2 regions of the Vibrio rarus genome follow, and region 1 is predicted to be linked to the other one. Evidence: predicted binding sites of a transcription regulator. Region 1 holds the regulator's gene; the other holds the start of a gene.

Region 1 (3,431 bases):
AGCATTACAAAAAATCCACTTGCTACAAGATGCGCTAGGCATCGACGTCAATACGGTGCAAAACATGCGTTTCTTACACCAGTTTGATGACGCAATCACCGCCCCATTACACGGCTATACGGATGCGATTGATTATTACACGCAATGTTCTGGGTTACCCAAGTTGAATGATATTCGAATACCAACTCACATCATCCACGCCAAGGATGACCCGTTTATGACCGATGCCGTGATACCGACTTTCAAGTTAAATAAAAACATTAAGTATCTGCTTCTCGGCAACGGCGGACATGTTGGTTTTATTGGAGGAGCACTCACTCAACCTTATTTTTGGTTGGAGATGGCGTTGCCAAGCTTTTATGATAAATTTACCCGTCACATTATTACCGAGTAAGCATTCAGCATGATCGTACCTTGGAAAGAGATTGCCCCACAAACTTTAGAGACCCTGATCAAAGAGTACATCCTAAGAGAAGGCACCGACTATGGTGATGTCGAAATATCACTGCAAGACAAAATAGAACAAATTCAGCTTCAACTGCAACAAGGCACTGCGGTCATTGTTTATTCTGAATTGCATGAAAGCATTGATATAAAAGTGAGCCACAACGCAAAACTTTTATGATACTTTAACGGTTACGCTCAATTTACATACCGTTATTCCACATTCAAATACAAGACAAGGAAAGTCATGTCAGCTAAGCATCCCATAATAGCGGTTACCGGCTCCTCTGGTGCAGGTACCACCACCACCTCTGAAGCTTTCCGTAAAATGTTCAATATGATGAAAGTAAAGGCGGCTTGGATTGAAGGAGATAGCTTTCATCGTTTCACTCGTCCTGAAATGGATGTCGCCATTCGTAAAGCTAAAGACCAAGGCCGTCATATCAGTTACTTTGGACCAGAAGCAAATGACTTTCCCGCCCTTGAGAACTTCTTTAAAGAGTATGGCGAAAAAGGCGAAGGTAAAGTGCGTCGTTATTTGCATACATTTGATGAAGCGGTGCCTTATAACCAAATGCCCGGTACCTTTACTCCATGGCAAGAATTGCCAGAGGAAAGTGATGTGCTTTTCTACGAGGGTCTGCATGGTGGCGTGGTAGATAGTACATGTAATGTCGCCAAACACGTGGACCTGCTGATCGGCATGGTACCTATCGTCAACCTGGAGTGGATTCAAAAGTTTGTTCGAGACACCCGAGACAGAGGGCACTCTAGAGAAGCGGTAATGGACTCCATTGTTCGCTCTATGGATGACTATCTTAATTTCATCACCCCACAGTTCTCTCGCACCCATATTAACTTTCAACGAGTACCCACGGTAGATACTTCAAACCCACTGAACGCCAAAGGAATACCGAGCTTAGATGAAAGCTTTGTAGTCATCCGTATGCGCGGCTTTAAGAATGTCGACTTTCCCTACTTACTGGCCATGATTGATGGGTCATTTATGTCTCGTCACAATACGCTGGTTGTACCAGGCGGAAAAATGAGTTTTGCTATGGAGTTGATTATTCGCCCTATCCTGCAACAACTATTGGAGACAGGTAAAATAGGCTAATTTTCACATTATGTTAGGTTGTTGCGTAAGAGTGTGATTGAGAACACGGTTTTGATTGTAAAATCGACAGTTGATACCTAACAAAATCAAGAAATTTAACTGAAAAAAAGTTACTATTCGTACTGTTAAAATTAAAAGTAGTAGCAGCAACTACGCCCACGCCCCCTACTTATACGGGGTTGGCGGGGAACATAATTATACTCGCTGAGAGAGGAAGAAAAGAATATGGTTTTAGGTAAACCTCAAACAGATCCAACGTTAGAATGGTTTTTGTCACATTGCCACATCCACAAATACCCTTCAAAGAGCACATTGATCCACGCTGGTGAAAAAGCAGAAACGCTTTACTACATCGTAAAAGGTTCTGTTGCCGTATTGATCAAAGATGAAGAAGGGAAAGAAATGATTCTTTCTTACCTAAACCAAGGTGACTTCATCGGTGAATTGGGTCTTTTCGAAGACGATCAAGAGCGTACAGCTTGGGTTCGAGCAAAATCTCCATGTGAAGTGGCAGAAATCTCATTCAAGAAATTCCGTCAGCTTATCCAAGTTAACCCAGACATCCTAATGCGTCTTTCTTCGCAAATGGCTAACCGTCTACAAGTTACTAGCCAAAAAGTAGGTGACCTTGCATTCCTTGACGTTACAGGTCGTATTGCACAGACGCTACTAAACCTTGCTAAACAGCCAGATGCTATGACTCACCCAGACGGCATGCAAATCAAGATCACTCGTCAAGAGATCGGTCAGATTGTAGGTTGTTCTCGTGAAACTGTAGGCCGTATCTTGAAGATGCTTGAAGAGCAGAATCTTATCTCTGCACACGGTAAAACGATTGTGGTTTACGGCACTCGCTAATAAACATCTACAATTAAAGATAAAAAACCGCTGTTATTTAACAGTGGTTTTTTTTATTTTTATACTTAGACCAATCGTAATAAACTTCTAATTATTTACTTACTGTAATTGACATTAGCTTAATCGAATTACTTATTCGTACTTTCAAATATTTTATCCGCAGAAGCTTCCACAAACCCTTGATAGAGCTTCCCTTGAGACACTTCATAGCGCTTGGCAAATTCATAGAAGCCGCCAGGGATCATATGCTCTCCATCAGAGAAGGCAACATTTACCTTGTCAGCCATAGTAGATGATTGCTCTAACCGCACTTGTGGCGTGCCTTTCACTTCTCCACCCGAAGCATTAATAACAAAACCCTTCTGCTTTAAAAATGCATTCACCTCTGCGACATCTTGAAATTGGGCAAGTTGATTGACACTCACGGTAAAGTGATTCGCACCAAACCCATGGGCGGCCACCCAAGAGGCATACTCACTCTCTTTCGCCAATTGTTGATAGTCCGCAAAGCTCAAGTTCCACAACCTGCCCCCATGCAGAAAATCACTCCCCTCAAGTTGGCCGTCATCTATTTGCGACACCAATTTAGCCACTATAGTACGTAACTCACTCGAGCACTGATCTAACTGAAGCTCACTGATAAAAACCTTAGGCATGAGAGGATCTGGATGCTGATAATGCTTGGCTAACAACTTTTTAGCGGTAAACACATACTCTCCCCCCGCCTGATAGCCAAGTTCAAGTAGTGGTTTGGCCAATACCTTCAAATCAATGGGCGAACAGGCAAAAGTTCGTAATGCGATATGATCATTGATCAGCACTTTATTTTGCTTTAACAACTCATGAATCGTAACGGAAGAAGGACAAAGCCGACCATTAAAGTCATGCCACAATAGGTCAAATAGCTTTTGCACACTCATGGTAACTCCTTGTAAGGGTTAATCGAACTGAAGACCCGGAGACAAGGTCTCTGGAAAAACAGACTCAGCCCCCTGAATAGAAGCCATGGGAT
Region 2 (3,431 bases), 710 kb from region 1:
TCTCTGTGCACCGCAGTGATTGTGACCAGTTGAACGAATTAAGACTGCACGCCGCTGAACGTATTATTGATACGGTTTGGGGAAGTGGATTTGTCGGTTCGTTTATTTTGACCTTGCGCGTTGAAGCATTGGAACGTACTGGTCTGCTGAAAGACATTACTACTTTAATCACCAACGAAAAACTAAAAGTAGCCAGTATGCGCTCTCGCATGGACTACAAGCGTCAAATGGTGGTTATGGATTTAGATATTCAGGTAACTAATGTGGAAATTAGCTCCAGAGTACAATCTCGAATTGAACAGATAAAAGATGTAATATCAGTGAAACGCCTCGGTTAACTTAATCAAATAAGGCCCCTGATTAGGGGCTTTTTTTTACACAAAATATTGGGAAATGTATGTCATCGCCAAATTCTATTGAACAATTACTCTCCATAATGGCAACCTTACGTGACCCTGAAACAGGCTGTCCATGGGATAAAAAGCAGACTTTTGACACCATAGTGCCCCATACCATTGAAGAAACATATGAAGTGGTAGATGCCATTCACAACAAAGATTGGCATAACCTAAAAGAAGAGTTAGGGGATTTATTGTTTCAAGTTGTGTTCTACTCGCAGATAGCCAAAGAACAGCAATTATTCGAGTTTGATGATGTTGTAGCCGTTTTAAATGAAAAACTCACTCGTCGTCACCCACATGTCTTTTCCGATGCCATTTTTGCTAATGAGCAACAAATAGACGACAATTGGCAGGCGGAAAAAGCAAAAGAGAAAGCTCGTTTAGGCAGTGTTGAAAAAAGTATTCTAGACTCTGTACCTAAGTCATTACCAGCATTGAGTCGCGCCAATAAAATTCAAAAGCGTTGTGCTCAGCATGGTTTTGATTGGGATACCCTAGGACCTGTTGTTGATAAGGTTCATGAAGAGGTACAAGAAGTACTTGATGAAGCATTACAAGTGAATGTTGAGCAACATAAAGTTGAAGATGAGCTTGGCGATCTGTTGTTTGCAACAGTGAATTTAGTAAGGCACTTAAAGTGCAATCCAGAAGTGGCTTTGGCTAAAGCTAATAATAAATTTGAACGCCGCTTTAGAGCGGTAGAAGAAAAGGTGTTACAGCAAGGAAAATCATTGGATGAGTGTGACCTTGACTACTTGGATTCACTTTGGGATTTAGTTAAACAAGATGAGCGGAAGTGACATTCCATATGTTGAGTTGACGTAAAGCAACAAATAAAAAAAAGACATGTGATAAGTTTCACGTTGTGGCGTTAAAAAGCTTCTGGTATATTTGCATCCCGTCTAGAAGCTATCCATTTCCCTCATTCAACCAATTTCAGGTTAAACATGACGACAAACTACATTTTTGTTACTGGCGGGGTTGTTTCCTCACTCGGTAAAGGTATTGCAGCAGCATCACTTGCTGCTATTTTAGAAGCTCGTGGCCTTAAAGTGACCATGATGAAGCTTGACCCTTACATCAACATTGACCCTGGGACGATGAGTCCAACTCAACATGGTGAAGTGTTTGTCACGGAAGATGGCGCTGAAACTGACCTTGACCTTGGTCACTACGAAAGATTTATTCGTACCAAGATGACAAAGCGTAACAACTTTACAGCGGGACGTGTTTACTCAGAAGTTTTAGCAGCAGAGCGTCGAGGCGACTACTTAGGGGCAACAATTCAGGTTATCCCTCACATCACTAACGCAATCAAAGACCGCGTCATTGCCGGTTCTAAAGGCCATGAAGTGGCTATTGTTGAAGTGGGTGGTACTGTTGGTGATATCGAATCTTTACCATTTATGGAAGCGATTCGTCAGTTAGCGGTTGAATTAGGCCGTGAACGCGCTATGTTCATGCACTTAACATTGGTTCCTTACCTAGCGGCGGCAGGTGAAGTGAAAACCAAACCAACTCAGCATTCAGTAAAAGAATTGCTTTCGATTGGTATTCAACCAGATATTCTTGTTTGCCGTAGTGACCGTATGGTTCCTGCAAACGAGCGTAAGAAAATTGCTCTGTTCTGTAATGTACAAGAACAAGCGGTTATCTCTATGAAAGACGTAGATTCAATCTACAAGATACCTCAACTTATTAAGTCTCAAGGTCTTGATGATCTTGTTTGTACTCGTTTTGGCATTAAAGCTCCAGAAGCCAACTTGTCAGAGTGGGAACAGGTAATTTATGAAGAAGCGAACCCTATTGGTGAAGTCACCATCGGTATGGTTGGTAAATACATTGAACTGCCTGATGCTTATAAGTCAGTGAACGAAGCATTAAAACATGCAGGGTTGAAAAACCGCTTAAATGTCCACATTCAATATGTAGACTCTGAGCATGTTGAGACTAAGGGTGAAGAAGCTCTAGTTGGCCTAGATGCTATTCTTGTTCCTGGTGGTTTTGGTGATCGAGGTGTTGAAGGTAAGATTCGCGCGGCACAATACGCTCGTGAGAATAACATCCCATACCTTGGTATTTGTTTAGGTATGCAAGTAGCGTTAATTGAGTTTGCTCGAAACGTAGCTAACCTAGCGGATGCGAATTCAACAGAATTTAACAAAGACACCACTCATCCTGTGGTAGGCTTGATTACCGAGTGGGTTGATAGCGAAGGTAAAGTTGAAGAACGTACCGAAGCATCTAACCTAGGTGGTACCATGCGTCTTGGTTCACAGCTGTGTCACTTAGAGAAAGGTACTAAAGCGTATGAGCTTTACGGTAGCGCGAAGATTCATGAGCGTCATCGTCACCGTTATGAAGTGAACAACAATTTACGTCCGTTGATTGAAAAAGCTGGTCTTAAAGTATCAGGCTTGTCAGCAGACAAAAAATTGGTGGAAGTTATCGAGAACCCAGCACACCCATGGTTTGTTGCGGCTCAGTTCCACCCAGAATTTACATCGACACCTCGTGATGGGCATCCATTGTTTGCAGGTTTCGTTAAAGCTGCTGGTCAATATCAGCGCGGTGAATTCGAAAAGTAAAAGAATGCAGGGGTGTTGAGCGGAGAATTATTACTACACCCCTTTAAATTGACATTTTTTGATTATAAGAGGAAATATTAATGTCTAAGATCGTTAAAGTTCTAGGTCGTGAAATCATCGACTCACGTGGTAACCCAACTGTTGAAGCTGAAGTACACCTAGAAGGCGGTTTCGTAGGTATGGCGGCAGCTCCATCTGGCGCATCTACTGGTTCTCGTGAAGCTCTTGAGCTACGTGACGGTGACAAGTCTCGTTTCCTAGGTAAAGGCGTACTTAAAGCACTTGCTGCTGTAAACGGCGACATCGCTGCTGCTCTTACTGGTAAAGATGCAAAAGACCAAGCTGCTATCGACCAAGTTATGATCGACCTAGACGGTACTGAAAACAAGTCTAAGTTTGGTGCTAACGCAATCCTTGCAGTATCTCTTGCTAACGCAAAAGC

What was found. The regulator CRP, encoded in region 1, controls carbon source genes, mostly activating them, when cyclic AMP is high. The targets are predictions, from matches to a motif close to TGTGANNNNNNTCACA.
Region 2: the regulator CRP is predicted to act here: its motif matches at 1,249-1,264, upstream of OCU56_RS10635 (CTP synthase).

What each region holds. Positions count from the first base shown of each region.
Region 1 covers NZ_AP024900.1:204,705-208,135, reverse strand. Annotated here, with positions in the region: gene OCU56_RS00950 (hydrolase) at 1-394, shown strand, start outside; gene OCU56_RS00945 (YheU family protein) at 404-625, shown strand; gene OCU56_RS00940 (phosphoribulokinase) at 692-1,561, shown strand; gene crp (cAMP-activated global transcriptional regulator CRP) at 1,787-2,419, shown strand; gene OCU56_RS00930 (DUF1338 domain-containing protein) at 2,548-3,339, opposite strand; gene astD (succinylglutamate-semialdehyde dehydrogenase) at 3,358-3,431, opposite strand, start outside.
Region 2 covers NZ_AP024900.1:2,342,316-2,345,746, reverse strand. Annotated here, with positions in the region: gene relA (GTP diphosphokinase) at 1-338, shown strand, start outside; gene mazG (nucleoside triphosphate pyrophosphohydrolase) at 398-1,201, shown strand; gene OCU56_RS10635 (CTP synthase) at 1,349-2,989, shown strand; gene eno (phosphopyruvate hydratase) at 3,070-3,431, shown strand, end outside.